DNA from 3 places in the Pseudoalteromonas sp. UBA6610 genome. Region 3 is predicted to be linked to each of the others. Evidence: predicted binding sites of a transcription regulator. Region 3 holds the regulator's gene; each other region holds the start of a gene.
What was found. The regulator sigma-54, encoded in region 3, starts transcription at its own class of promoters, with help from an activator protein. The targets are predictions, from matches to a motif close to GTTGGCACGNNNNTNGNNT.
Positions count from the first base shown of each region.

Region 1: a site for sigma-54 is predicted at 4,452-4,470, ahead of B4F91_RS14630 (YggN family protein). Genes of this name have one in related genera too.
Region 2: a site for sigma-54 is predicted at 7,512-7,530, ahead of B4F91_RS04540 (EF-hand domain-containing protein). Genes of this name have one in related genera too.

Region 1 is NZ_DJHW01000110.1:683-6,448, forward strand. Features, by position in the region: gene B4F91_RS14615 (diacylglycerol/lipid kinase family protein) at 175-1,047, shown strand; gene B4F91_RS14620 (DMT family transporter) at 1,084-2,013, opposite strand; gene B4F91_RS14625 (PLP-dependent aminotransferase family protein) at 2,119-3,561, shown strand; gene B4F91_RS14630 (YggN family protein) at 3,620-4,414, opposite strand; gene B4F91_RS14635 (PA3496 family putative envelope integrity protein) at 4,795-4,980, shown strand; gene B4F91_RS14640 (glutathione peroxidase) at 5,092-5,583, opposite strand.
Region 2 is NZ_DJHW01000030.1:43,420-56,292, forward strand. Features, by position in the region: gene B4F91_RS04505 (LysR family transcriptional regulator) at 1-728, opposite strand, end outside; gene B4F91_RS04510 (type 1 glutamine amidotransferase domain-containing protein) at 893-1,576, shown strand; gene B4F91_RS04515 (rhomboid family intramembrane serine protease) at 1,681-2,262, shown strand; gene yghU (glutathione-dependent disulfide-bond oxidoreductase) at 2,353-3,192, shown strand; gene B4F91_RS04525 (putative bifunctional diguanylate cyclase/phosphodiesterase) at 3,339-5,279, shown strand; gene B4F91_RS04530 (MFS transporter) at 5,284-6,585, shown strand; gene B4F91_RS04535 (hypothetical protein) at 6,714-7,166, opposite strand; gene B4F91_RS04540 (EF-hand domain-containing protein) at 7,178-7,453, opposite strand; gene B4F91_RS04545 (PA4780 family RIO1-like protein kinase) at 7,708-8,562, shown strand; gene B4F91_RS04550 (response regulator) at 8,581-9,255, opposite strand; gene B4F91_RS04555 (ATP-binding protein) at 9,265-10,719, opposite strand; gene B4F91_RS04560 (S9 family peptidase) at 10,981-12,873, opposite strand, start outside.
Region 3 is NZ_DJHW01000097.1:8,280-21,152, reverse strand. Features, by position in the region: gene B4F91_RS13150 (zinc-dependent metalloprotease) at 1-1,984, shown strand, start outside; gene mgtE (magnesium transporter) at 2,031-3,389, opposite strand; gene B4F91_RS13140 (HPr family phosphocarrier protein) at 3,649-3,921, opposite strand; gene rapZ (RNase adapter RapZ) at 3,962-4,807, opposite strand; gene B4F91_RS13130 (PTS sugar transporter subunit IIA) at 4,827-5,279, opposite strand; gene hpf (ribosome hibernation promoting factor) at 5,284-5,571, opposite strand; gene B4F91_RS13120 (RNA polymerase factor sigma-54) at 5,599-7,098, opposite strand; gene lptB (LPS export ABC transporter ATP-binding protein) at 7,168-7,893, opposite strand; gene lptA (lipopolysaccharide transport periplasmic protein LptA) at 7,890-8,438, opposite strand; gene lptC (LPS export ABC transporter periplasmic protein LptC) at 8,428-8,982, opposite strand; gene kdsC (3-deoxy-manno-octulosonate-8-phosphatase KdsC) at 8,979-9,530, opposite strand; gene B4F91_RS13095 (KpsF/GutQ family sugar-phosphate isomerase) at 9,531-10,502, opposite strand; gene B4F91_RS13090 (calcium/sodium antiporter) at 10,505-11,473, opposite strand; gene B4F91_RS13085 (ATP-binding cassette domain-containing protein) at 11,728-12,531, shown strand; gene mlaE (lipid asymmetry maintenance ABC transporter permease subunit MlaE) at 12,531-12,873, shown strand, end outside.

The DNA of each region.
Region 1 (5,766 bases), on a different contig from region 3:
TGCATAGTTATTTAATCAGGGGAACTAAGTTTTAATCTGTTTTATAAGTGTTTTTTTGTTTTTTTAATGTTTTTAGTAAATTTTTACGCACTTTTATGATTAATTATTCAGATAAATTAATTTTAACTTAATTCTTATTTATGCTGGTGTACTGGCTAATAGGAGATAAATTACTTGCAGTTGTTAATAATAGTTAAACCGAGCGTAAAAAGTGTGGTGTTAGATCACCTCGATTGGCTTAAAAAAACATGCCAGAAGAAAAATATTCTCTATATTACGGTTAAAACGACAGGTAATTTTGAGTACGACTTAGCAAACGTTAAATTGAATGCACAAAAAAGCCAAATAGCAGTGGCTATTGGAGGCGATGGCACACTTAATTTGGCACTTAATGGCGTGATTAACAGTGCATGTAGTTTGGCAATATTACCTTGTGGTACGGGCAACGATTTTGCCCGTCGCTTTCATTGCTCAGCTAAACAGTGGCAAAACGCTATTTTTAATGCCCCCACACACTTAATTGATGTAGGTAAAATTAATACTCGTTACTTTATTAATGTGGCTGGTGTTGGTTTTGATGCTCATGTAATTAAGCAGTTGGGTCATTTACAAAGCATGTCAGCTTGGCGCTATAAGTGGACGAGTTTTAAATCGCTCTTTACTTACAAAGCAAGCACACTAAATGGAGCATTTTTAAATAAGCAATGTAGCTATCAAAATTTAATAACTGTATTTGCGAACTCTCAGTATTTTGGTGGCGGCATTAAAATAGCCCCTAGGGCTAAAATTGATGATGGACTGCTTGATTGCTACCAAATGCAAGCGGGTAGTCTTGTTGATCACTTATATAGCTTTATTAAATTAATTTTTAAGCGCCACCATACTTTAAAAAAGCTTACTTATAGCCAACTCAAACAGGCGCGTATTAATACTAGAGATTTATTAATTGAGGCCGATGGCGAGCTAGTAGGTGTTACGCCCGCGGTTATTGCTATTCATGAGCAGGCTATTAATTTCCATATACCAATAAAAAAGCGCCTACAGTAGGGTAGGCGCTTTTGTGTTAGTGCGTTAAAAACGCCTCTAACTGGGGACGGAGCCATTTTTAGCAACGCAGCGGCTTGCTAAAAAGGCGTTAATTCTTTTTGTGGGGGTAAGTACAATTGCATTACCCAGTAGTACTAAACTAAAGCCGGCAAAGGTGTTTGCATGCCATTCAAAGCCTTCAAAAAAGCTGCTTAATGCAACGGCCACTAACGGAAACAGCACTATGGCGTAGCTTGCTTTTTCGGGGCCAATGTTTTTTAACAAGGCAAAATAGCAGCCAAACGCAATCACAGTGCCAAAAACAGATAAATACAATAGTGACAACCAATAGCTGGTAGGGGCACTAAAACTGACCGTTATACCATTTATTAATACATAAACGGCTAAACCTACTGCGCTATATAACATGCCCCATGCGTTACCCTGCAGCACACCTATTTGACGATTAGAATTACGTACACTAATCATATTGCCCAATGAAGCCACAAAGGTACCCCCAAGGGCAAGTAGTAACCCGACCAACGCCCCATTACTCAAGTCGAATTGCTGTAAATGCGGCCAAAACAGACAAATAATACCCACCACGCCGATTAGCGCGCCGCAGTAAATACGTCTGGCAATGGGCTTTGCAAAAAATAAACGGGTGTTGACTATGTTCATTATTAGCAACATTGAAAATGCAATAGAGGCCATTGCCGATGAGAGGTAGTTTTGTGCCCAATACAAAAGCAAATAATTTAAGCCAAAGTTAGAAATGGCCAATAAAGCAAAAAAGCCATGATCGATTAACGAAAATCGCATATTAGGCTTTTTGTAGGCCACAAATAGCCACATACATGCAGCTGCTATGGCAAAGCGATAAAACAAAGAAAGCTCCACAGCAATATCGCCTAGCTGAAACGAAATCGCGAGCCACGTAGAGCCCCAAATTAACACTGTTGTGAGATATAGCGCTGCGCTTTTCATGGCAAACCTCTAAAAAACCGATTGAGTGGTTATTTTAGAGTCTATCTGTATACTTACCATATACAGAAAAGTATAAATGTAACCTATACAGATTTGAGGCGAGATATGCAGCCAGCTGCCAATAAGCAAAAAGCCGAGTTTTTATACCAACAAGTTATTGAGCTAATTAAAGACATGCAAGCACAAAAGGTATTACTACCTGGAGAAAAGCTTCCTTCGCTTCGTAAAATGGCCAGTAACTTAAATATTAGCATTCCGACGGTTAAGCAAGCGTATCAAGCGTTAGAAGATCAAGGGTTAGTAGAGGCACGTGAAAAATCGGGCTACTTTTTAACGGTGCTTAATACGGTTTACAGTTTGCCAAAGCGTGTAAAACTAAGCCGCGAGCCTGTCACTGTAAATAAACAAGCATTAATAGAGCAGGTATACAGCGCTATTCATCAACCTAATGTAATTGCCTTTGGTATTGCCAATCCCGTTGCTGCCGCGCCTACCGATAAAGCTTTAGCCCGTACCATGCGTCGGGTTATGACAATTGCTGGGGCGAGTGTTATTAATTATGGCCCTATTGATGGTTTTGCTGCGCTTAAAAAGCAATTAGTGCATAGATACTTAGGCTTTGGTATTGGTGTAAATATAGATGAACTGGTGATCACCAATGGCGCGCAAGAGGCGCTGGCTATCGCACTTAAGTGTGTTACTAAGCCCGGCGATGTGGTTGCAATTGAAACCCCCTGTTATCACGGCATTATTGAACTAATAGAGAGCTTAGGATTAAAGGCGCTTGAAATCCCGCTATGCCCCGACAATGGTATTTGGCTTAACGACCTAGCTCAAGCGCTCGAGCAACATGATATAAAAGCATGCTTGTTTTCGACCGCAATAAATAACCCGGTTGGCAGCTTTATGAGCGATGAAAGCCGCATGCAAATGGTGGACTTAATAGAGTCACATAATGTTGTTCTTATAGAAGATGATGTGTACGGTGATCTGCACTTTACTGCCAAGCGTGGCACGCCCGCTTTAGCGTATTCAAAAAAGGGGCTTGTGATCAGTTGCGCCTCGTTTTCAAAAACGGCTGCGCCAAGTTATCGAGTTGGTTGGTTAATAGCAGGCAAGTTTGCTGGACAAGCGCGCCGGCATAAGCGTGCATTAAGTTGCTCTGCCTCACTAATAAATCAGTGGACGCTTTCTGAGTTTATAGCCAGTGGTGAGTATGACCGTAATTTAAAAGTACTTAGGCAGCGCTTACGTAATAACAAAGAGCGCATGCGGTGGTGCTTATTAAACGCGATGCCTAACAATACACGTATTAGTGACCCTAAAGGTGGGTGTGTTATTTGGCTTGATTTAGGCCAAGGAGTAGACAGTCAAAAGTTATTTTTACTGGCGTTAGAAGCTGGTATTAGCATAACCCCCGGACTTATTTTTTCAGCAAGTAATAAGTATAAAAGCTGTATTAGGCTAAGTTACGGGGTGCAGTGGAGCGAAAAAATAGAGCAGGCTATTACCACGTTAGGTGCGTTGGCTCACACGCTAAAAGAATAAAAAAGCAGCACCTAATATACAAGTGCTGCTAAAGGGATGTTAAATACGGTGCGGTGTACTAATTTTGTTTAATGGTAAATAACTCGTAGCCTTTCAGCTGCGGTAACTGCGCTACTAATTGCTCTTCTTGCTGTGCTATGTTGGCAAAGCTGTCGCATAAAGAGTTGGCACGCTTTTCAAGCGCACTGGCATGCAGCTCTACTTTTTCTTCTATTTGCGCGCCCATATTTTCCATGCGTTGCTCAAATGCATCCATATCTCCACCCGAACCAAGCAGCTCAGAGCCTAAAGCAACTAAAATACTGCCCATTGATTGCATAACGGCAGACTCAACCACGGTTTCTATTTGCTCCTCAAATTGGTGTTCAAAGTTTTCACCAAATTGATTAAAGCTTTGTTGGCCCATTACAAACGTACCTTGTTGATAAAAGGTGTTTTCTACTTCAAGTCTTATATCGTCCATCAGGCCAGACAAGTCATCAAGGCCATCAATATTAAATGCGTTGGCTACTTCCTCTAATGCTACACCGGCTATTTTTACTCCGTCTAGGGCAATATTAGCGACCTCAGGTAGCTGCGTACGTAAGTTGTCAGAATACTGGGTAAGCGCTTGGCGTTGCTCGCTGTTAATGGATACTTGTTCGCCATTTATAGTTAAGTTGCCATTGCTGTTAAAGCGCATGAATTGATTAGATGCGGTAAAAATTTCTAATTCGCTAGGTTTAATGCGTACATCGTTTTTAAACTCTACATTGCACTGCTCATTGCTAAACGAAATACCCGCATTGCTATCGTTATGTGCCATTGCAGCGGGTGTACAAATTAAAGCGCTTACTAATAGTAAATTTTTCATGTTTATTCTCTAATAATTGTTGATGACAGCTAAGTATTAACAAGTTTGGTGCCATTATTTATTTTTATTTTAAAACAGTAGGTTATGAAAATTTGTGTGTTTGTAATGATTTTTAATTTTGATAAATAAACTACTTTTTAGTCAAAAACACTAAAAATAAATAAATGATAAATTTTATTTGTCGAAACGATAAAAAACTCTCACTTTCCACTTTCTTAATTTAGCGCTATTTATTCACAATATTGACATGAAGGCTATTTACGATAGTCACGTGGCTTTATTTTGGTGCTAATTTGTTCGTATCTTAGCGCTAAACATTTTTAATTTACCAAGTGCAGGAATAAACCTGAGTTGGTCTCAAACACTTTATGGAGTGGGTTGTGGGTAAGACATTTAGTTACGATGCGCTAGATGATGATTTTGTTGAAGACGAGTACGAAATGGTCGGGCGTAATCAGCATGACAAAAAAAAGCAAAAGGTGAAAAAGAAGTTGGAAGATTACCTTGAGCAAAAACGTTTGCGTAAAAACCTAGGTGAAGACGACTTAAACGATTACATAGACTAAATTGTGCTAGTTAAAATAATGCGCCTTTTTATTAGGGTTTGAATGTGCGTTTACGCATGTTTAAAGGCTAAACATTGGCAATAAAGAGGCTTTATGCCTCTTTATTACTTATTATGTACTTAATTTAGCGAGTGCTTGTTGAATAGTGGTTTCTAGCTTTTCTGGTTTTGTAAAAGGCGCATAGCGCTTGATAGGTGTGCCATCGGGCGCTATCAAAAACTTAGTGAAGTTCCACTTTATTTTGCGTGTTAAAAAGCCGGGTAAGGCCGATTTTAAATACCTAAATACAGGGTGGGCGTGACGACCGTTTACATCAACCTTAGCGGCCATTAAAAAGCTTACCCCGTAATTAATTAAACAGCCTTGTTGTATTTGCGTTGCGTCGCCTGGCTCTTGCTGACCAAATTGATTACATGGAAAACCAATAATAACCAATCCGCTTTTAGCGTACTTACTATGAAGAGTTTGTAGCGACTCGTACTGCTTAGTAAAACCACACTCACTTGCGGTATTAACAATAAGCACAACCTTGCCTTCAAAGTCGCTAAAGTTAATTGTTTTACCGTCTAACGCAGTAGCCGTTAATTGATGAAACTCATGCATGATGGATGCTTTTTTATTGTTGTTAGCTACATTCTACCCGCTGTAGCGCGTTACTAAAAGTATAAAATTTAGGCTTGTTAATACCGCCCTTAACTATGCGCTAATGGGTTGGCTGTTATTTAGGGCGTGTTGAACTTTGCGGATTGAAATTTGTTCAACCTAGGGGCGATCAAATCGCGGCGC
Region 2 (12,873 bases), on a different contig from region 3:
AACGGAATGCGCCCAAGCCCGTGCCCTGCCTCTACAAACGCGGTACGCGCTGCGGCATTATTGGTGCTTATGCCGCCTTGTAGTATTACATCGTATTTTTTGCCCTCTTTGCTAAGGGTTAATGTTTTACTGCTAAGTTGGTACACCACCCATTTATGTAAGGCTAATTCAGCTGGCGTTTTAGGTTTGCCAAAGTGTTCAAAATACTCAGCTGAGCCACAAATACAGGTACTCATGGTGGTTAGTTTAGTGGCTTGTAAGTTTGAGTCACTTAAAGCGACCCCACGAATAGCAATATCAAAGCCGTTTTTTATAATATCAACCACATCATCGGTTAGTTGCAGGTCTATTTCAATTTTGGGGTATTGGCGTTTAAACGTATTAATTGCCGGCACAATTAGTTGCATGCCTACATTAACGGGGCAGCTAATTTTTAATACTCCTTGTGGCTCACTTTTAATGTTTTCTATTTGCTGATTAGCTGCGTTTGCTTGTTCTGTGATCACTCTACAGCGCTCATAATACGCAATGCCCGCCTCAGTTAGCGCCATAGTGCGGGTTGAGCGATTTAGCAGCGTAACTTCTAATTGCGTTTCTAATTTTTTAAGGTGATAACTTACCACCGCACGCGTTAACCCCAACTGCTTTGCAGCCGCGGTTAAACTGCCCTGCTCGACAATTTGCGCAAATACCACCATGCTTTTAAGTTGCTCAAACGACACTTTCATCACAAACCCACCAATGATTATTCAACCCAATAATTGTATCAATAATTAAACCAATAAAGTTAAATTTATCATCGTTGTTTAAATCCTTTTAAGTGCATATAGTTATTACAGCACCTTGGTTAACACCAAGCTTTAATTTACTCACTAATCGAAGGAATATTGTTATGGCTAAAAAAATACTTATGGTACTTACCTCACATTCAGAGCTTGGCAACACAGGCGAAAAAACAGGTTTTTGGGTAGAAGAATTTGCAGCACCTTACTATGCATTTGTTGATGCTGGTGCAGAGGTAACACTTGCTTCCCCTGCAGGTGGCCAACCGCCAATTGACCCAACCAGCACGCTTTCTGACTTTGAAACCGATGCAACAAAGCGCTATGACAACGACAGCGCAGCACAAACACTTATGGCAAACACCAAAAAGTTAAGTGAAGTAAACGCCAGCGACTTTGACGCGGTATTTTACCCTGGCGGCCACGGCCCACTATGGGATTTAGTAGATAACAGCGATTCAATCTCACTTATTGAAAAGTTTGTAAAAGAGCAAAAGCCTGTAGCGGCTGTTTGCCACGCAAGTGCAGCCTTTTTAAATGTTAAAGATGCAGATGGCAATGCGCTGGTAGCTGGTAAAAAAGTAACAGGCTTTACTAACTCAGAAGAAGCCGCCGTGCAATTAACAGACGTAGTGCCATTTTTAGTTGAAGATGAACTCATTAAAAAAGGCGGCGATTATCAAAAAACCGACGACTGGGGCGTATTAGCGCTCGAAGATGGTTTAGTGATTACAGGCCAAAACCCAGCAAGTTCAGAGCTTGCTGCGAAAAAACTATTAACTAAACTAGGTTAAAATAACCCCTGTGCGCGGCGTATAACGCCGCGCTTATTAAATCGCTTTTAATAGCGAAAACATACTCCTATACTGGTACAAAACAATCCTACTAAAGCGTTTATATGCCAACTACCCCATCATCATCTTCACTAATAACCAGTACGCGATTTGCAATATTTAGCGTAGTTTTTATATGCCTAATACTACAAGTGATCAATAGTTTACCTGGCATTACGCTTAATGGTTTAGGTATTTACCCTCGCAGCGTTCAAGGGTTAATCGGCATTTTATGCGCCCCATTTTTACATGGCAGCTGGTGGCACTTTGCTAGCAACATGTTGCCTTTTGCTGTACTTAGCTGGCTAATTTGCCAATACAGTGTAAGACGCTTTTATACCGTGTTTGTATTTACAGCGTTAATTGGCGGGCTATTAGTGTGGGCCTTTGGTCGAAGTAGTTTTCATGTTGGGTTAAGCGGCGTTATTTATGGTTTATGGGGATTTATACTGTGCTATGGCGTGGTTAGGCGCTCGTTTAAGTCTATTGTTATTGCCCTAGTAGTGGCAGTGCTTTACAGCGGATTTATTTGGGGCGTGCTACCACAACGCTTTCATGTCTCGTTCGAAAGTCACCTTTTTGGTGCGTTAAGTGGTTTCTTTTTAGGGTATAAACTTGCCAAAGCAGATAAATTAAAAGCACGATAATTTTTTCATTGCCTTTAATTAATTTTTTACGCCCCCAGCTTGTTATCTATGAGTATATAAATTAATTACATTTTTAAATTGAGGTTATTTATGAGTAATGAACACGAATACACGCCGCCTAAAGTTTGGACGTGGGACAGCGAAAGTGGTGGTAAATTTGCTAATATTAACCGCCCTATTGCCGGCGCCACTCATGACAAAACCTTAGACATTGGCAAGCATGCGTTTCAACTTTATTCATTAGCCACGCCTAATGGCCAAAAAGCGACCATTATGTTTGAAGAGTTATTAGAGCTTGGCCTAACCGATGCCGACTACGATGCCTATTTAATTAACATTGGCGAAGGCGACCAATTTGGCTCAGACTTTGTTGATATTAATCCAAACTCTAAAATTCCTGCGCTAATGGATCACTCTACCACGCCACCAACACGCATTTTTGAGTCGGGTTCAATTTTACAATACTTGGCAGAAAAATTTGATGTGCTAATCCCAAAAGATTTTAAAGCCAAGACCGAGTGCCGTAATTGGCTATTTTGGCAAATGGGTTCAGCGCCTTATTTAGGTGGCGGATTTGGTCATTTTTATAGCTACGCACCAACAAAAATGCAATACCCAATAGACCGTTTTACTATGGAAACTAAACGCCAGCTCGATGTATTAAATCGCCACTTAAGTGAAAACGAATACATGGCGGGTAGTGAATATTCTATTGCCGACATTGCCATTTGGCCTTGGTATGGCTCGTTGGTGCTTGGAAAATTATACGACGCCGCTGAGTTTTTAGATGTTGCCTCTTACACTCATGTAATGCGCTGGGCAGAGCAAATAGCAAAGCGTCCCGCTGTTAAACGTGGTCAACGTGTTAATCGCACCTGGGGCCCTGAAGAAGAGCAACTTAGCGAACGACATAACGCCAGCGACTTTTAATCTAATAGCCCATAACAAGACATTGTGTTATGGGCATTTTTTTATTTAAAATCTGCATTTTCCCTGTCATTAAACTATATTTATTATTGTGTTTTTATAAAATGTAACCTGCTTTACCCGCATTACTTTTCATAAGGCTTTAATGAGTGCAATATAAAAATTTAAATAGTGATGAACGCAGAGAAGCCGTAAAACTTTTATATTCTAATGCTTTATCTGGCATTGGTGTTTCGGCGTTAGTTAGTTTTGTACTTGTATTTGCATTTGACCTAACGGATGAGAGAACAAATCAAGAAAAAATAATTTGGCTTTTTTTTATGCTGGTTGTTTTGGCAGCAAGGCTAATGGATGTTATTTACTTTAACTACACCAAAGAAGTTAACCAGCCTTTTAATGCAAATAGCTTTTTAAAACGCTTTTCGGTGGGCTGTATAGCAACCGCGATTTCGTGGTCATGTTACGCACTGTGGTTTCATAAAAGCTCATCCACCGTTGAAATTACCACCACAATAGCTATTTTGTCGGCATTTGCTGGTGGCTCAGCCAATTTGCTCTCGGGTAGTCGCTTTACCTCGGTGTGTTACAGCATTATTTTATTAATGCCTTACTCTATAGTACTAACCTTATCTGATGACTATTACCACTATGTATTAGGCTTTTTGGGCATTACTTTTTCGGCAATTATGGTCGCCTCTTCTTATAAGTCGGCCACATTTACCCAAACAGCCATAAAATTACGAAATCAAAACCGCGAACTACTTAACGAAATGGAAAGCAAAGTAGAAACACGCACAGAAGAAATTTACCGTTTATCAAACACTGACCCACTAACAAGTTTATTAAACCGTACCGCTTTTTTAAAAGTGGCAAATAAACAGCTGGCAGATCACCCCGAGGAAAAACTCGCTTTACTGTTTGTAGACTTAGATGGCTTTAAGCAAATTAATGACTCTATGGGTCATAAAGTTGGCGACCAAGTACTTAAAGAAATAGCCGAGCGACTCACTAACGTTTGCACCCGGCACTTATACAAATGCCGCTGGGGCGGAGATGAATTTTTAATTTTAACAACCTATGAGGATGAACAAGACTTATTTGATTTTGCCAAAAAGGTTATTAAAAGCATTCGTGCCGAGCATGAACGATATAAATACCAAAGCTGGGTATCTGCCACTATTGGCATAGCGTTATTTCCTGAGCATGAGGGCGATTTAAGCGCGTTAATTCGTTCAGCAGATTTAGCTATGTACCATCAAAAACGTATTGCCAAAGGCTGCGTAAATATTTACAACAACGACTTAAAGCGCCAACAAGAGCGCGAACAATTGCTCAGTAAACGCTTGGCAAGTGCAATAAAGGACAACGGCTTGCGGTTAGTGTTTCAGCCTATTGTGGATAGCCAAACAGCGAAGGTGACCTCGTTTGAGTCACTTTTACGCTGGCAATTAAATGACGAAGCGATATTTCCTGATGAATTTATTGCCATTGCCGAGCAATACAACCTCATAACCGAACTTGGCTTATGGGTGATTGAGCAAGCGTGTGTGCAAGCTTGCACGTTTAAAAACGTACAACCCCCTATTGCTGTTAGCGTTAATGTATCTGTAATACAACTTCAAGACCCTGATTTTGTCACTAAGGTTGTAAATATCGTTGATCAATACGGTGTAAAGCCAGAAAACCTGCACCTTGAAATCACTGAATCTGTGTTTGCTGAGGATAAGCTCACCTTTTTAGCAGCAGTAAAAGAACTGCAAAAACAAGGATTTTGTATTTCTATTGACGACTTTGGTACTGGGTACTCTTCCTTGTCGAGCATGTTAGATATTGGTGTAGACATAGTAAAAATAGATAAAAGTTTCATTCAAAACATGGATAAGCGAGGCTTAAGTATAATTCATGCGATTGTGCAAATGGCCTCAACACTTGATTTTATAGTAGTTGCAGAAGGTGTAGAAACCCTAGAGCAAGCCAACATGTTAAAAGAAATTGGCGTGTCTCACCTACAAGGTTATTACTTTTCTAAACCTATGGAACAACACTTTGTAGATTCGTACCTCAAAGAGCAAAACAAATTGTGTAGCTAGCAGTATGAAAAAACTCACTAAAGAGCAAGTCTATAAACGCCTTAACAACGATGAAGACGCACGCGCTTGTAAAGACATAAACGAAGATGAATGCAAAGAAGTGGCCGGTAACTTTATTCTTTTATTAACAAGTCAGCTTTTTAGTAAGTTTGCCGATGCCCTCCTCAACCCTAAAGTCACTCTGCCTTGGTTAATGCAAAGCTTAAACGTGCCAAGCGCGTTTATAGCGTGGCTGGTGCCTATAAGAGAATCTGGCTCTTTATTACCACAATTAGCGATAGCCAATATTATCCGTAAAATCTCTGTAAGAAAGTGGGTATGGGTTTGCGGTGCATTTGCCCAAGCTTTATGTATTGGCGCTATGGTTGGTGTTTCATTTGTGTTAGAAGGCGCTCAGGCTGGCTATGCAATTTTAGCTCTGCTGGTGCTCTTTAGCCTCGCCCGCGGGTTTAATTCTATTGCTGCTAAAGATGTCTTAGGTAAAGTTATTCCTAAAAAAAAGCGGGGCAATATAAGTGGCCTGGCGGCAAGTATAGCTGGCTTTGCAACACTCACCTTTGGTTTAATGATGTGGTTTTTTTCGGGGCAAAAAGAGCAAAATACGGTATTAATTGCGCTGTGTTTAGGCGCCGTTTTGTGGGTTATTGCTGCACTTTTTTATAGCCGCATAAACGAATACAAAGGGGCGACACAAGGCGGTAAAAATGGCTTTTTAAATGCGCTAAGTAAATTAAAGCTGCTTTATCAAGATAAACAATTTGCACACTTTGTAATTACCCGCGCCTTTTTACTTTGCTCAGCCCTAAGCGCGCCTTTTTATATTATTTTAGCAAGCTCTCAGCAGTTTGAATTTTCATTATTGGCAGTATTTTTAGCCGTGTCTGGCTTAGCAAGTTTAATTTCTGGGCCAATATGGGGAAGACTCAGCGATTTTTCTAGCCAAAAGGTGCTTGTATTAAGTGCGTTGCTTGTCACCATAAACGGCGTGAGCGTGTTTGTAATAGCCACATGGTATAGCCAGCTGTTTGAATATGCTTGGGTAATACCTGGTTTTTATTTTTTGCTTTGCATTGCTCATCAAGGCGTACGGCTCGGGCGTAAAACCTATTTAGTAGATATGGCACAAGGCAATAAACGCACTGATTACGTGTCGGTTAGTAATACTGTAATAGGCATTTTGCTTTTAATGTTAGGCAGTATAGGGCTTTTAGAAGCATTTTTATCAACCGCACAGCTTATTTTGTTGTATAGCCTGCTCGGTTTGTTAGGTGCTATTAGCGCGATTTTTTTGCCTCAAGCGGAGTAATACCAATGCGCAATAATACGTGATCAATTAAGCGAATTGGTAAATTAAAAAAGCCCAACAAAATAATTGCCGAGCTTTGGACTTAAGACCTAAGGATAAACAGTCAGCTTTACCTCAAGTTATAACACCTAAGCAGTTACATTCAGCAATGAATCGCCTTCACTTAAACCAAATTTTTCTTGTACTGAAGACAAGATAGACTCTTTATCTTCATCAGATAGCTGGCTTGAATACTCAGTTAATAACTCATCTAAGTAGCTAACCACTTCGTCAGTATCAACAGATTCTAGAGAGTTTTGCGGCGGCGGTGGCGGGCGCTGCCCTTCAGGGCGTCCTGCATCGCCAATACTTTTAGCGTCAAAATCAAGTTCGCTCATTAAATCAGCCAACTCTTTTGTCGGCGAGATCCCCTGCTCTTCAAATGCAGCTTGAATACTTTGCGCATCTTCCGTGCTTAGGTTTTGTGCATCAAATTCTGCAAGTGTTTCTTTAACAAACTCAGTTTGCTCTGAAGTTAAAGCGCTTACTTGGCTAGATTGTTGAGTCATAAAACTCGCTGAACTACCAATACTGTTGATCATATTTTTCTCCCTTAACGTGAGCGGCGTGGTGGCTTGTGTTCACTTAATTCTTGTTCGCTAATTTCGCCATTCCCATCGGCATCTATTTCGTCAAAAATAGTTTGCGCATCGCCTTGCGGTGGTGCACTTTCGCTAAATTCTGCAAGGCTAATCACACCGTCACCATCTGCATCTATGCTTGAAAAGTCAGGTTTAGGTGGTGGGTTATCACCTCCTCTGGCTGCAACATTGGCTGAAAAAGCCATTGATAATAATGCAGCAACAGCAAAAGTAGAAAAATGCTTCATCGTGGTCACCTTGGGTTAAATATTAATAAAGGGTATGAATATAAAGTACGCTTAAAAAACGCAAACATTGTGCAAACAATAAGGAAATAAAAATAAATCCGATTTTTATCATGTTATTTTTACCTTATTCGGTATTTCGGTTATTGTGATAACTAATTACTTAAAACCACTTTCAACACCTGTTTTGAGAGCTAACATACTAAGGACTTATTAACATACATGTTTAATCTTCCAATTTTTCTAGTTGTATCGCAGTGAAAATACCTAAACGCCTCCAGCCACTCGTTGATGATGGCCTAATTGATGAAGTGATAAGCCGCTTAATGAGCGGTAAAGAAGCGGATGTATTTGTGGTACGCAGCGGTGGCGAAATTCGCTGTGCTAAAGTCTACAAAGATGCCGTTAAACGCAGCTTTAAAAAGGCAGCTCAGTACCAAGAAGGCCGAAAAGTAAGAGGCGGACGCCAAGCCCGCGCCATGTGTAAACGCTCTAGTTATGGGCGGCAACTAGAAGAAGAAATTTGGCAAAATGCAGAAGTAGACGCGCTTTCACGTTTATCACGCGCTGGCGTCAGAGTTCCTGATACTTATTACTGTATTGATGGTGTGTTGTTAATGGAGCTTGTGTGCGATGAAGACGGAGATGTTGCTCCACAGTTAGGGCATGTGACCCTTACACAGCAAGACGCTATTGAGCAGTACAGTATGATGGTTCATTATATTAAATTAATGCTGTGCGCTGGTATTATCCACGGTGACTTATCAGAATTTAACGTACTTGTTGATAGTAAAGGGCCTGTAATTATTGACCTTCCACAAGCTGTAAACGCCGCAGCCAATAACAGTGCGCAAGCAATGTTTACGCGCGATGTAAACAACATACGTCGTTATTATGCGCAGTTTGCACCTAGCCTATTAAACACTCATTACGCTAAAGAAATGTGGGCACTGTTTGAAGAGGCCAGCTTAACGCCAAACACTGTGCTCAGTGGAGAATTTGAAGACAGTAACGAATCTGCAGACGTAGATGCGGTACTCGATGAAATACAAGCGGCCGAATACGAAGAGTTCGACCGTTTAGAGCGTATTAAAAACGCTGACGATGAGTAAAACTGCGCTCACGTTTAGCTATTGAGGGTGAACAAACCGATAGCCCACACCGTAAACCGACTGAATAACGCTGTCGGTTTGCGTTACTTCATCCAGCTTTTTACGTAACTTTTTTATGTGGCTGTCTATAGTACGGTGGCTAACTATACGTTGGTCTGCGTACATGGTGTCCATTAAGCTATCGCGTGAATAGATTCTGTTAGGGTTTGAATACAAAGGCTTAAATAGCTGAAATTCAAAATTAGTAAGTTCTATACTGCTATTTTTATAATTTACACTGTAAGTACTTTCATCCAGTGTCATGGCATTATTTACCGGCTCTTTTGTGGTATTCACACGCCTTAAAATTGCTTTTACACGCGCCACCAGCTCAGCATAACTAAACGGTTTGCAAATGTAGTCATCGGCGCCTAGTTCAAGTCCGAGTAACCGGTCAATCTCCTCCACCTTTGCCGAAACCATAATAATGGGCACATTAGAAAACTTTCTTATCGCTTTGCACAGCTCTATACCGCTTTGCCCTGGCAACATAATATCTAATAAAATAACACTTGGCTTATTACTTTCAAGCCAGCTAAGTACTTCATCACCATGATGAATAAGGTGCGTTTGATAATGATGACTTGTTAAAAAGTCGCTCATTAAATTGGCAAGTTTTATTTCATCTTCAACAATGAGTATTTGCTCACTCATATTTATCCTCTACTGAACTAATAAGGGTAATTTAATAACAATGCCAAGCCCGCCAATACTGGCTTTTTCGGCTGATATTTCGCCATTATGACCTTTAACAATATGCTGACAAATAGACAAACCTAAACCAGAGCCACCCTCTTGGCGATTGCGAGAGCTGTCTACACGGTATAAATATTCAAACAAGTGCAATAAATGCGTTTGCTCAACGCCTATCCCGTTGTCCTCTATTATAAGCTCTAAATAGGCTTGGCCTTTAATATTTACGTTATTGGCACTTAAAGAAATAGTTGAGCACTGGGCGTAATGCACCGCATTCATTAATATATTATCTAGCAATTGCAGTATACGTGTTTTATCTGCGTTTACTGTGGTGTTGTTAGCACTATTAAGAAGGTAAAAATTAATAGCGTGCTGCTCAAAAATAACGTGATACTTTTGCTCTATGGAGTTAAGTAAAAAGCCTACATCGGTAGGTTGCATGGTGTAATGCATGCCGCCTAGTTCTGCGCTGTTTAACATGTGTAGGTCGTCAATCAAGCGCTTTAAATGCAGCGCTTCATCGTTAGCAGAACTAATATTTTTATTGTTTGGTTCACGTATCCCAAGCAACATAGCTTCGAGCTCACCGAGTAAAATGCTCATGGGCGTTCTTAGTTCATGAGAAATATTAGCTAACCAGCGTTTACGTACTTGCTCATCTTTAGCGAGCGTAAAGGCCAAGGTATTAAAATCTTCACTAAGCTGGCCCAGCTCGTCTTTTCTATCTAATAAAAGTTTGGTGCTGTACTGCCCTTTGGTTAGCTTATGCATACCACTGGCAATTTGCTTTACAGGGCCAACTAAATGCCTTGCCAGTAAAAAAGACAACAGTAAGGTAAGTAGCCCTGCGGTTAACGCAATAAGCCATAAATAGTTAGTTTGTTGCTTTAAAAAATCCAGCTCGTACCCATCTGCTAGGCTTTTTCTTTTTGAAACAGCAAGGTAAGCAATTGTTTTACCTTCAAGCTCTATGGGCGTTTTAATGTACTTTAAATCCTCAAATAATTTACCAAAAATACGCTGCTGGTTTTCATCCAGTAGTGCATAGTGCGCGGCATGCTCGGGCGGTGGGCGTCGATCTTGTTGCGCCATATGCTGTGGGGGTCTGGGTCTGCGTTCACCGCGAATTTCTGGGCGCTGTGGCATATCGCGTAAACTAGGTAAAAACTGGCTTGATTGCAATTGCGATTCAACCAACCTTAAAAAGCGCTGATCGTTACCTATAATTTTATCCCACGAGGGAGTTTGCGCGTATTTATTAGCCAGCTGTACCGCTAATGGCTCTAATGCTTTTACTTCTTTGGCGTTTACAAAATCAATAATACCTTGGCCAATACTGTACTGAATAAGCACAACAAGCCCCGCAATAATGCTAAAGGTGAAGCTAAATAATATTAAAAAAAGTTTGTTATGAATTTTCATTTATTTTTTATAAACCTGACTCTAAAAGCATTTGAGCTGTTATTTATTGCGTATTTTTTACTGCTAAAACGTATTATTAAAGGCTCTAAGCACTTTAAAGAATAGTCTGTAATACCAATTGTATTAATTGCGTGTTCTATTATAGCGACTTATAAATAGCGCCTTTAATAACAACGTATAACGTTAACAAGTAAAAGTGCAAACAATGTGCATTATATAAAAAATTACGCTCAAAAAAGGCGACCTAAGTCGCCTTTGTTATTAATCGTTTTTTAAATGCTTATCAAAAAAATCGAGAAACGCTTGTAACGTTTTAATTCTATGCGGCTGATAAGACAAATAATGATCGCCATCTTCTAGCTCAATGTAAGTAACATCTTTATCTTCGTCATCTAGTTCATCTTCCATTTCTCTACTATGGTAAATAGGGACAACACTGTCATCGCTACCATGCACAAGTAAAACAGGTTTGTTAATTGATTTAGCAAAATTAACCGGCGAATTGGCCTCTAACTTATCGCTATTTGTTCCAAACTGCTTTCGTACTATGTCTTTGTTTGTAAAGTGTCGGGCTTTACTCACAATATGCTCAAGGTCAGTTACCCCTGCAAAACTTGCCGCACATTTAAATGTTTCAGGGTGTTTAATAACAGCCATTAAGGCGGCGTATCCACCATAGCTTGCGCCACCAATACAAATTTTATCTGGCTGAGCAATCCCTTGGTCTATTAACCAGTTAGCTCCATCTTGTAAGTCATCTTGCATGGCTAAACCAAAACCTTGGATCGACTGCATTAAAAAGTCATAACCATAACCACTTGAGCCACGAAAGTTAGGCTGTAACACGGCATAACCATTATATGCCAGTAGCGCAGTCCAATAGTCAAAGCCTGCATAGTCTCGCGCCATAGGTCCACCATGTGGAAATATAATAGTGGGTAACTTATCGCCTTTCTCATAGCCAACAGGCAGCGTTAAGTAGCCTTCTATAATAAGCCCGTCACGTGCTTTATAGCTGATGTGCTCTTTACCGGCGTATACGCTTTCGTTAATGTGTGGGTAAACGTCTGCAAAAAATGTTAAATCACCTCGCTTTCTGTCACCTAACATGTAGGCGCCTGATGTTTTATCTGAGCTGACATAAAGTACATATTTTTGCTGATCGTCGCTGGTGCTAACAATATCCATTTCAAATGAATCTTTAGGTAGTGATGCTCGTAAAGAGCGATGTAGCTTGTCTAAGTCTTCATCCCAATACGCAATACCATCTTCTAAATGCGAATGCGTAAAGCCTGCCACTTCGCCAGTTTTACGGGAGTAAAAAATATCGCCATCTACATCGTACTTGTCGTCGCTAAAAATGAGCTCACGTTTGTTAGTTGATAGATTAAGCTTAAATAATGCATCACGCCCTTCATGTAGCGCAGTGATGTATAAAAAGTTAGGGTCTTTATCAAAGCCAAGTATCGAAATGCTTTGCTCACTAAATACTTCGTAGCTAAATAGTGTTTGCCACGACTCATTTTGCTCGTTGTACAGCTCGTAAGTAAATTGTGTTTCATCCATTTTTTTAGCAATACGAACCTTGCCTTGTCTATCAGCAAACCAACTGGTTACATCTGCACGAGCACGTTGTATTTGTTTTTTGCGTAAGGTAGTTAGGTCAAGTTCATACACAGCAGGGGTATTGGCTATTTTAAAATCGCCCTGCACGAGTATTTTATTTTCTTGCTCCGGTAAAAAGCTAATAATTCGGTCAGAAAACTGAGGCTGCTTTTCATCACGCGTGTTGTTTGCTCTAAAAGCCAGTTTTATTCCTTTATCATCACTTAGATTATACGAATACATTAATGTAGACGCATACTTAACCCCACCAAATTGATATTTAATGTATCGTGCGCCCAATAACAAAACATCATTATTTGCCCAACTAAACCAGTCAAAAAATACAGTGTGGTTATCCGATTTAATAATCGGCTTGCCCTTGCCTGTTGTAAGGCTTTGCACCATTAAAACTAAATCGCCATCAAGGTTTCTAACATACGCAATGTTATTTCCATCTGGTGAGAGCTTAACTTGGCTTATGCTTTTTAAGCCTGCAAACGCTTCTATGGGTAGCTTTTTATCAGAGGCTGATAGGCAGCTAAAACTAAG
Region 3 (12,873 bases):
TTACACACCTTATTTATTAAGCGATGTACACGGGGTAAGCCGTACGCTTGCAGCGCGCAAGCAAGGCAGCTTTAGCCTTGATGAAGCACGCAGCGCTGTGTATATGAATCGCTCAAAAGCGTTTGTAAAAAATACCGAGCTTGAAGCAGTATTAACGTTTAAGGGCACTAAACCAGGTAAATTTGTGCGCCAAGTAAGTGCCGATGCATACGCACTTACTGTACATATGCACCACTCACTTATTAAATTACCTGATGATAAATACACGCCGCGCAAATTTGACCCGCAATCAGGGTATTGGAGCATTGAGCATAAAGACTACGCAGCCCCCCTTGGTGAATCTATGTTTGTGCGCTATATACCGCGTCATCGCTTAGCTAAAAAAGATCCAAGTTTACCGATTAGTGAACCCGTAGAGCCTATTACTTATTACCTAGACCCTGGCGTTCCTGAGCCGGTTAAAAGCGCGTTACTTGAAGGCGGTAAGTGGTGGAATGATGCCTTTAGCGCAGCAGGCTATAAAAACGCATTTATAGTTAAAGTATTGCCGAGCAATGCTGATCCTATGGATATTCGCTATAACGTTATTCAGTGGGTGCATCGTGCTACACGCGGATGGTCTTACGGAAGCTCTGTTATAGACCCTCGTACCGGGGAAATACTCAAAGGGCATGTAACACTTGGTTCATTGCGTGTACGCCAAGATATTTTAATTGCAGAATCCCTTGGAGCGCCTTATTTAAAAGGTAACGAGGTGGCTAAAAATTTACAGGCAATGGCACTTGATAGGATTCGCCAGTTAAGTGCACACGAAATTGGCCATACGCTGGGCATTGCACATAACTTTGCAGCCTCGGTGGGGGATAGAGCGTCGGTTATGGATTACCCACACCCACTACTTAGCTTTAACGAGCAAGGCGAGCTTGATGTAACCCGCGGCTATGCAAGCGGTATGGGCGTATGGGATACCCAAGTTATTAAGTATGGTTACAGCGACTTCACTAATCAAGATGAAAGCGCTGAGCTTGCAGCAATATTAAAAGAGAACAAAACGAAGGGCCTTGAGTTTATATCTGATAGCGACGCACGCGCTAAGGGCGGGGCACACCCTACAGCGCACTTATGGGATAACGGTACTAACCCAGCGCAAGAGTTACTTAGAGTGCTTGATGTACGTAAAAAAGCGCTTTCGCAATTTGGCATTAACAACATTAAAACGGGCGATGCACTCTCGCAGTTAGAAGAAAAACTCGTGCCGCTTTATTTATTTCATCGCTATCAAGTAGAGGCTGCAGTTAAGCTAATTGCGGGGGTTAACTACGAATACGAAACACGTAACGGCTCACCTGCTAAGGGCGCACAAGTGGTTGCAAAAGCGCAGCAGCAAGCGGCGCTTAGTGCTATTTTAACAACATTAAAACCGGCTAATTTAATTTTGCCTGAGTCGGTGTTAGCGCTTATTCCGCCAAAAGCATATGGCGAGTCTAAATCGCGTGAAAGCATAACAGGGCGTACGGGTATAACACTTGATGCGATGGCCTTGCCAGAAGTAGCTGCGCAGCATAGTTTATCGTTATTATTAAACCCACAGCGTTTAAATCGTTTAGCTCAACAACAAGTACGTAATTATAATTTTTACAGCTTAGATGAGTTGTTAGAGCAGCTTTACAGCCAAGTGTTTAATGTGTCATCACCTAATACAATGAAAGGCAAAATCACCCAGCGGGTGCAGTTTTTAACTGCAAAAAATATGGCTGATTTAGTCACTAGTGACAAGGTAAGCCCAGAGGTGCAGGCGCAGCTACGTTTCTACTTGGTAAAATTAAGTAAAGAGTACAATCAAAACTCAATGTTAAGTAATACCAGTGTAGGAGAAAGCGCGTTTAAACAGTATTTAGCAGAGCAAATAAAACAGTTTTTAAAAGTAGGTAAGTGGCCTGAAAACTTCAGTGGTTTACCAATGCCACCGGGCTCACCAATTTAATTATATGTTTTAGTGTGTAGTGGCTACTTAACCTGAGCTCAGGTTGCTAAATAAGTAGCCACGTTGCGGTGCCTAAAAAGGCAAAAATACCGACAATATCAGTTACTGTTGTAAGTACAACACTACCGGCAAGTGCAGGGTCTATATTCATTTTTTTCAATAAAATAGGAATACATGCGCCAGCAACACCAGCCACTACGAGGTTCATAAACATCGCAAATGCGAGTACGCCGCCAAGCATAAAATCCCATTGCCAAAGCGCAATTACACTGGCTATAAGTATTGACCAAATAACCCCGTTTAATGCGCCTATCGCCAGCTCTTTAGCCATTAAAAATCGTTGGTTAGTTTGGTTAATATGGCCCACGGCAATACCGCGAATAACCAGAGTTAAAGATTGGCTACCTGCTACACCACCCATTGAGGGCACAATGCCATTGAGTACAGCTAAAATAGGTAATATATCTAAGGTGCTTTCAAAAAAGCTGGCCACAAAGGCGGCTGCTAAGGCTGTGAGTAAGTTAACGCCAAGCCATACTGAGCGTTTTTTTGAGCTTTTTAAAACAGGTGCAAAGGTGTCTTCTTCATCATCAAGACCGGCAAGGCTTAATAAGCTGTGCTCTGCATCTTCACGAATAACATCAACAATATCATCAATAGTGACACGCCCAAGCAAGTGGGCGTTATCATCGACTACAGGGGCCGATATCCAGTTATGGCGCTCAAATAACTGAGCAACTTCACTTTCATCCATCGAAATAGGGATAGACTCACAGTCTTCATCCATTAAATCTTGAACAATTTTTTCAGGCGGATTAGTTAACAGTGTACTAAGTGATAATGCACCTAAAAAACAGTTATGTTTATCAACAACGTATAAATCATCGGTGCCCTCTGGCAGCTCACCGCGTAGCCTAATATAACGCAGCACAACATCAAGAGTAACGTCTGGGCGAATGGTCACCGTATCGGTGTTCATTAGCGCGCCTGCTGAGCGCTCTTGGTAAGATAAAGCTTGTGTAGCGCGTTCGCGGTCTTGCGTATCCATAGCGCTAACCACATCTTTGTACACGGTGTCAGGTAGGCTACGTAGGACTTCACCTAAATCATCGTGGCCCATATCTTCAGTGGCCGCGGCAATATGCTCAGGTTCCATTTGTGCAATGATACCTAAACGTACATCTTCAGAGAGCTCTTCTAGCACATCCCCTTGCACATCTGGGTCAACCAGTTGCCAAAGCATGCGTCTAATTTTATGCGGAGAGGATTCAAGCAGCAGTGCTGTATCACAAGGTGCTGTTTTTGCTAGCATGCGTCTTACTTGAACAAATTGCCCACTATTAAGTGATTTAGTCACTTGTTTTAGTTGCTGTAGTGGATAGTCTTGTTCAAACGCTTCTGGCATTGGCATCCTAAATATTTTTGTGTAATGGAAAGGTGTTTAGTAAGTGGAGTTGCCCACTGTTATTTTCTTTATTTTTTGTGCTAAACCCAATGCTGGGACTAAATTAGTGTTTAAAATTAAGTAACCAAATTTAGCAGGGGCATGGCTTTATTATCCTAAATTAAAGCACTAAATTAGGCGAGTCGGAATACCCTAATTTACTAAATCTTTATAATTTGGCCAGATAAGTCTTTAACTTATAAGGCTATGGTGCTTTAAATTATTCTTGCTCGTTAAATCGTTGTGCAATTAATTGCCCAACCGCATGCAAAGCTTGCTCTGAATCAGGGCCTTCACAGACTACTTTAACTTCTTTACCTTTACTGCTTTCAAGTAGCATTAAAGCTAATACGCTGTCGCCTGCGGCTTCTTTATCATCTTGGTGTAAGGTGATTTTAGCATCAAACTGCACAGCTAATTGCGCAAGGACCGTTGCCGCTCTGGCGTGTAAGCCTAATTTATTTTTTATTAAAAATGTGTCTTCACAGCGCATAAATTACTATACCTAAACTGAACAGGTTATTATTTTAAGGTTACTTTTCTTGCTCACGATGACGAATTTTGACATTCGGATGCGTCATAGCAAAGCTCTCGCCAATGGCTTGCGCTAAATAAACCGAGCGGTGTTGACCACCAGTACAGCCTATTGCAATAGTGAGGTAACTACGGTTATTACGCTCTAAGTGTGGCAACCAAGTTTGTACAAAGGTTTGAATTTGCCAAGTGAATTTTTGCACTATGCTGTGATTTGCCAAAAAATCTTTTACTGGTTGATCAAGGCCCGTAAGCGGTTTAAGTTCAGGCTCCCAGTGAGGGTTTGGCAAAAAGCGAGCATCAAAAACATAATCAGCTTCTTTAGGTATGCCGTGTTTAAAGCCAAACGATTCAAACGTTACAATAAGTTGCTTATCTTTTTTACCCAGTATTTTTTCGCGAATTGACTCTGCTAATTGGTGCACACTTAAATCGGTGGTATCAAGCATAAAGTCAGCGCGTGTTACGAGTACATCAAGCAGTTCTTTTTCTTTTTTTATTGCTAAATCAAGCGGCAGCGAATCGATGGATAAAGGGTGTAATCTGCGTGTTTCTGAAAAACGTTTGATCAGTGTTTGATCATCACTATCTAAATAAAACAGTGTGGGTTTAGCAAAGTCAGGAAGGTACTCGAGAATATCGTTAAATTCGTCTTGTTCTTTGGGGATATTACGAACATCTATACTAACGGCTATTTTGTCATAGTTATCTGAAACACTTCGCACTAAAGAGGGCAGTAAGTTGACCGGAATATTATCTACGCAATAATAGCCTAAATCTTCAACCACGCGTAAAGCAACCGACTTACCTGAACCAGAACGGCCGCTTATGATAATTAACTCCATTTATAGCCCTTAGTATTTACTACGATTGATCAACAATTACTTGATACAGCTCTGCATCGGTTTTAGCACTGCGCAGCTGTTTACAAAATTCTTTGTTGCTCAGTTTATCAGCTATGGTTGCCAGAGTCTTTAGGTGCTGTTGGTTATCGCCATCTGGTACGATGAGTGCAACAAAAATATCAACAGGGCAGTTATCAATAGCGTCAAAGTTAACAGGCGTGTCGCTAACAAGTACTAAAGCCAGCGGCTCTTCTACGCCACCCATTCTGCCATGAGGAATGGCGATACCCCGGCCAATACCAGTACTGCCTAGCTTTTCTCTACTTGCCAGCGCATTAAGAATATCTTGTTGTGGTAAGTAGGGGAGCTTTTCATGAGCAAGCTCACTGATAAACTCTAAAATTCTTTTTTTACTACTAAAAAGGACCGCAGCTTTGCTGCAGTCCTGGCATACTAATGTACTTAATTTCATAATATTAGTGTCTAGCAAGCTTCTCTTTATGTTTTATGACTTGACGATCGAGCTTGTCAATCAACGAGTCTATAGCGGCATACATATCTTGGTGCTCTGTTGAGGCAAATAAATCTGCGCCACTTACATGAATAGTCGCTTCTGCTTTTTGGTTGAGTTTTTCTACATCGAGAATGACATGCACATTGCTAATATGATCTGAGTGCCTTTCTAGCTTTGCAAATTTATTATTTACATAGTCTCTAAGTGAATCAGTTACTTCTACGTGACGACCAGTTAGGTTTAGTTGCATAAGCATTTCCTCTTTGTTTTTTACGTCTTATATCAAACTCTTTCTCTGATTTGACGGTGGAATAGCTAGCGATTCACGGTATTTTGCTATTGTGCGTCTAGCTACTTTAATTCCTTGCTCTGCCAATATATCCGCAATTTTACTATCACTCAATGGTTTAGCTGAGTTTTCCGCGGCAATTAGCTTTTTAATTAGGGCACGTATTGCGGTTGATGAACACTCTCCGCCGTTTTCAGTGCTTACGTGGCTTGAGAAAAAATACTTAAGCTCAAAAATACCACGTGGCGTATGCATATATTTTTGCGTAGTAACACGCGAAATTGTCGATTCATGCATTTCTACCATTTCAGCAACATCGTTTAAAACCATTGGCTTCATGGCTTCGGGGCCATGTTCAAAAAATGCCTGTTGCTGTTTTACAATACAGTTAGTTACCTTAAGCAGCGTGTCGTTTCTGCTTTCAAGGCTTTTTATAAACCATTTAGCTTCTTGTAAGTGAGAGCGAATAAATTGGCTATCACCACTTGATTTTACGGTACGTGACATAGCCGCGTACTGACTATTTACGCGTATTTTTGGCATGCTATCTGGGTTTAGCTCTACCACCCAGCGGCCTTTTATTTTTTTAACCGACACATCCGGTATTACATACTCAGACTCTTCCCTTACTATTGTATCTGCTGGTTTTGGGTTGAGGGTATGTATTAGGGTCATGACCTCTTTAAGCTCGTCTTCTTTAAGCTTAGTCTTTTTCATTAATGTACGATAGTCGCGTGCCGCTAATAGATCAATGTGATCGGTTAAGATCATTTTAGTTTGTTCTATAAAAGGGGTGTCTTTATCAAACTGGTTTAGCTGAATACACAAGCACTCTTGTAAACTGCGCGCGGCTATACCTACAGGGTCAAATAACTGAATACGCTTTAAAACGGCTTCTATTTCGTCAAGTTCAACTTCAACTTCGTCATCGTTTTCTTGGTTAAAGCTCTCTAAAATTTCTTCGCAACTTAGCGTTAAAATACCCGAGTCATCTACAGCTTCTACAATGGCAATAGCAATGGCTTCGTCAGTTGGGCTAAAAGGAGTAAGCTGAAGCTGCCACATTAAATACTCATGTAGCGTTTCAGTAGAGGCACCTTGATAAATAGACTCATCTTCCGGCATTGGGCCTGAGGATGCAGCAGGGGCTGCGCTCATGTACTCATCCCAGGTTACATCCATTGCCATATCATCGCTAACGGTGTCTTTATTTAAAGCTTCGCCACTGTCTTGCTCGTACTCGCTGGTTGTATCGTCAGCCGATGCGCTTACGGTTACATCATCCGTATCTGCTTTTTGTTCATTTTTTCCAGCCGACTCTTCCGTGTAATCTTGCTCTTCTACTTCTAATAGCGGGTTGCTATCAAGTGCTTCTTGTATTTCTTGCTGGAGATCCAATGTACTGAGCTGCAGCAAGCGAATCGCTTGTTGCAATTGTGGAGTCATTGTAAGTTGCTGGCCCATGCGCAGCTGTAATGATTGCCTCATGTATCTCTAACAATCCTTTTATGTTGTTATAATTAATATTAGCAGATGCTTGTAGGTGTGGCTTAAATGTTACAGCCTAAATTGCTCGCCTAAATAAACATCGCGTACAGTTTTGTCATTTAATACGTGTTCTGGGGTGCCAGATGCAATTAGCTCCCCATGAGAAACAATGTAGGCTTTTTCACAAACATCAAGGGTTTCTCTTACATTGTGATCGGTAATTAATACGCCAATGCCACGGTTTTTAAGATGCTCTATTATTTTCTTTATATCTAACACTGAAATCGGATCAACACCAGCAAAAGGCTCATCCAATAAAATAAATTTAGGGTTTGCTGCCAGTGCTCTGGCAATTTCTACACGGCGGCGTTCACCACCAGAAAGCGCCATACCTTGGCTATCGCGAATATGCTGAATACTAAATTCATCAAGTAAGTTGTTAAGCGTTTCTTCTCGTGCGGCTTTATTGAGCTCTTTACGCGTTTCTAAAATAGCCATTAAGTTTTGATAAACTGTCAGCTTTCTAAATATTGATGACTCTTGCGGCAAATAGCCAATGCCTAAGCGGGCGCGGCTGTGCATAGGTAATAACGTAATGTCGTTATCATCAATAGAAATTTTACCTTTGTCGCTAGGTACTAACCCTACAATCATGTAAAAGGTGGTGGTTTTACCTGCGCCATTAGGGCCCAATAAGCCAACAATGCTGCCGGCTTCCACTTCAAGGCCTACATTTTTTACAACTTGGCGGCCTTTATAGCTTTTTGCTAATAGTTCTGCTTTTAAGGTGCTCATGGTTGACCTTCGTTACCTGTTTTTTCTTTAATTTTTGCTTCAACAGGCACTAAAATTGTATGGACACGATCCGTAGAGTTTTCGTCTTTTTCTGCGCTAATAAGCTGCTGCTGCATGTCGTAGGTAATACTTTTAGCATTAATTTTTTGACCGGCTTGTGCGACTTCAGCATCGCCAACAAGCGTTAAAAAGCGCTTTGCTACGTCGTAACGTACTTCGTTTGCGCTGGCACTCATTACGGTACCGTCGTCTTGTTTTTCTTCGAAGTAGGCTGGGCTGCCAGTGGCAATAAGGAGTTGTTTGTTATCCCCTAAGTCTTCACGTTTATGTACTTCGAGTCGGTCGGCTGTAATTTTGCGATTACCATGCACAATTTCGACGTTCTTTTCAAAAATACCTACGTTTTCTTTAAGTTGGCCTTCTTGACGGTCTGCACTAATAGAAATTTGATTTGCTGGCGGTTGAGCGGCAGGCTCAGCAGCAGAGGCGCTAAATGCAAGCATTAGCGATGGGATAATAAGTATTTTAGTGAGTTTATTGGTCATAATATATTGTTCGCGTATGGTTAATTAGTTTTATTACTTCGGTTTTTAAATCGGCTTCAAGGCCTTTACCTACAATTTTTAAATTAGGCCCAGTGACAACCACTGGCTGCTCAGAGCGCATTGTTAGCGCTTTAATGTCGACTTCGATGTTATCGGCATTGATGTTATCTATCATGGCGTTATCAACTAAATTTTTAGCAACCACATTGCCTTCTAAAATAAGTTGTTTATCTTCGTAAAGCGTTGCTTCGTCTGCATTTATTCGCCATGTTTGCTTTTCGTTATACAAGGTGAAAATAGGTTTTTCAAAAAATGTAAAACCAAGCTGTTGGTACAGCTCCATTTTAGCCGCAGTGACTTTATGGCTTATTTTGCCTTGCTCGTCATAGGCTGTTTGCTTAAGCTCTATAGCGGTGTAATCGGGCTTTGCAATTACTTCAGGTTCTTGCTCTGGCGCTACATTGGTTTGGGTAAAATAAGGGTACCAAAGCCAAACCATACAGCCGATGAATAACGCACTGAGTATAACGCGTGCTGCATTCATGAACTGGTGCCTTGTGTTGTAAGCGCTATGCCGTTCTCTAGCATAAGTAAATCTGTGAGCTCTCTAACGGCGCCAAAGCCGCCAGGCATTTGCGTAGTGTAATGCGATAAGCGCTTAATAAGCGGGTGCGCATCGTTTACTGCAACGGCAAAGCCAACGCGCTCCATTACTGGCATGTCAGGGCCATCGTCGCCAATGTAGGCTATTTGTTCATCAGTTAACTTTAAAGTGTTTTTGAGTTCTTGATAAGCAATAAGTTTGTCTTCTTGGCCTTGATAAATGTGCTGCACGGTTAAGCTGCTCATGCGAGTTTGCACTATCTTTGAGTGACGCCCCGTAATGACCGCAACTTCAAAACCGCTATTGATCAGCGCTTTAATGCCAAAACCATCTTTTGTATTAAATGCTTTTAATTCTTCGCCTTGGTTACCGAGGTAAATTCGGCCATCAGAAAATACACCATCAATATCGCATATGAGTAGTTTTACTTTTTTGGCGCGTGCTTTGGCATCATCGCTTAGCGGTTGATAGAGATCTTCAAATTGCATTTATAATACTCCTGCTTTTAAGAGGTCTTGCATATTTAAGGCGCCTATTGGCTGGTTTTTATCATTGACCACAATTAAACCATTAATACGTTTGTTTTCCATTATGTTTAGGGCTTCAGCTGCAAGTATATCGGCCATGGCAGTTGTGCACGACTTAGTCATAACCTGGCTAATAGCGGTGCTATGTATATCAACTCTTTGCTCTAAAATACGGCGTAAGTCACCGTCGGTAAAAAGGCCGGCAAGCTGTTGATTGTTATCTACAATAGCGGTCATGCCCAGCCCTTTGGCTGACATTTCTATTAACGCGTCTTTAATTGTTTGCGTTACACCTATGATAGGGGTGTTTGTGCCGCTGTGCATTACATCTTTTAAAGTGAGCAACAATCGCTTACCTAAACTGCCGCCAGGGTGAGAGAGTGCAAAGTCATCGGCGGTAAAGCCGCGTGCTTCTAAAAGCGCAACTGCCATTGCATCACCCATCGCTAAAGTGGCAGTGGTGCTTGCTGTAGGCGCTAAACCTAATAAACAGGCTTCTTGTTCTACTTTTATACATACGTGCACATCAGCAAGTGTTGCCATAGTAGAAAGCGGGTTGCCTGTCATCGATATTATTTTTGCGCCAAGGCGTTTAAGCACCGGAATAATATTAAGTACTTCGCTGGTTTCGCCCGAGTTTGATATAAGCATAACCACGTCATTTTTGGTTATCATGCCTAAATCACCATGGCTTGCTTCGCCTGGGTGAACAAAAAAAGCAGGGCTGCCTGTACTTGCAAGGGTAGCAGCAATTTTATTACCAATATGGCCTGATTTACCCATGCCAATAACAATAATGCGACCTTGGCAATCAAACATGAGCTGACACGCACTATGAAAGTTTTCGTCAACATATTGTGTAATATCAGCAAGCGCTTGGCGTTCAATGTTTAATACGCGTAAACCTTGCTCTATAAAATTTAGTTGTGCCATTGTTACCCTACTTGACTAAAAATATAACCTTGGTACGCCAAAAATGCGATGAGTAATAGGCCACCTTCTACTCTATTGATACGCTGAGAACCTCTAAAGTTCAATGACATAATAATAAGCGCAAGCGTAGCACCTAACATAATAAGTATGTCGCGGTTTGCAAGTGACGGGTCAACCACTGATGGGTTAATAATACCTGCAAGCGGTAATACCGCTAAAATATTAAATATATTTGAGCCCACAATATTACCTAGGGCTAAATCATCTTCGTTTTTAAGTACACCCGCTACAGAAGCTGCAAGTTCAGGCAAGCTTGTGCCAATGGCGATAATGGTTAAGCCAATAACTAAGTCGCTTAAACCAAAGTATTTAGCAATATCGACTGCTGAACCAACTAAAAAGTGTGAGCTAACAGGCAATAAAACCATGCCGACAATTAGCCATAAAACGGCTTTTTTAGTTGGTACATCGTTAGGAACCTCATCGCAGGCTTCTGAAACAAAAGGATCATCTTGATTTTTGGCGCGCAAAGAAACCACAATCAAGCCGCCAATAAACACAGCAAATGCAACTAGCAATGCCACCCCTTCGGTGAGTGAGAAGTAGTTGTCTGAAAATACATACCACGTAGCCAAGGATACCAGCATAACAAGCGGCATTTCGCGTTTTAAAGTGCTTGATGACACACTCAAAGGGCGTAGCAGCGCAGTAATACCTAACACAAGTAAGATGTTTGTTATATTTGAACCTACCGCGTTACCAACCGCTGTGTCGGTTTTATTTGCCAAAGCAGCCGAGGCCGATACCATCATTTCAGGGGCCGAAGACCCCATAGCAACAACCGTTAAGCCAACAATTAAAGTAGGGACTCCAAAGTTTTTAGCAAGCGCTGCCGCACCGTATACAAATCGGTCGGCGCTCCACACAAGTGCAGCAAAACCAAGAATTAAAATAACAAACGAGGTAACCATTATGTTAAGCCAGATGTTCAAAATACAGATGGCGCGAATAGTAACAAAAGCCAACATGAAAGTATAAGCAAAAGAGCAGGGTCTACTATTGCAGTGCGTGAATTTTATGCGCTTAAGCAAAGGTTAAGGCAATTTACTTCAGCCTTAGAGCGCTTTTTGTAGGCGTATTACAAAATCTTACGAATTGTTTTTTCCATCTTGGCTAAAAAACCCTTAAAATAGGAGCACGAGTGAACATTGTTACGGAGAGCGACTTGTCGCAATCAATAGTAGAAGTCAAGGATGTTAGCTTTTCGCGAGGCGATAGAACCATATATAAAAATATGAGTTTTAGTGTTCCTAAAGGTAAGATAACAGCGATTATGGGGCCAAGCGGAATTGGCAAAACCACAATGCTACGCTTAATTGGTGGGCAGCTTAAGCCTGACGCCGGCGATATTTTATTCGAAGGTGGCAGTATTCCTAGTATGTCGCGCAAAGAGTTATATGCGGCACGAACCAAAATGAGCATGCTGTTTCAAAGCGGTGCGTTATTTACTGATATGTCGGTATTTGACAACATTGCATTTCCTCTGCGAGAGCACACCAAGTTAAGTGAAGCGTTAATTAAACTAGTCGTATTAATGAAACTGCAAGCGGTGGGTTTACGCGGTGCTAAAGATTTAATGCCTTCTGAGCTTTCTGGCGGTATGGCCAGACGAGCAGCACTTGCACGTGCTATTGCACTGGACCCAGAACTTATTATGTATGATGAGCCTTTTGCCGGCCAAGACCCAATATCTATGGGCGTATTGGTAAAGCTTATTAAGTCGCTAAATGAAGTGCTAGGTTTATCATCCCTTATTGTAACCCACGATGTGACGGAGGTAATGAGTATTGCCGATCACGTTATTATTATTGCCGATCAAGGCGTAATAGGGGCTGGGACTCCGGATGAAATGCGTAATCATGAATCTCCATTAGTACAGCAGTTTTTAAAAGGGTTATCGGATGGGCCAGTGCCATTTCATTATCCTGCACAAACGTATGCTGATGAGCTGTTAGGAGAAAACGCTTAATGTTGGATTTATTTCAAAAGTTAGGTCATAAAACGCTGGGGCGTTTTGCTGCATTAGGGCGCTCTGCCAACATGCTTTTTAATGCATTGTGGAATGTACCTAACTTTAAAAAAGGCACACCGCTGTTAGTGCGCCAACTTTATATGGTTGGTTCGCAATCATTATTAATTATTATGGTGTCGGGTTTGTTTATTGGTATGGTGCTTGCGCTGCAAGGTTACACTGTATTGGTTGGCTATGGCGCCGAAGACAGCCTAGGCCCATTAGTTGCGCTTAGTTTATTACGCGAACTAGGCCCTGTGGTTACAGCGCTATTATTTGCTGGGCGCGCTGGAAGTGCGC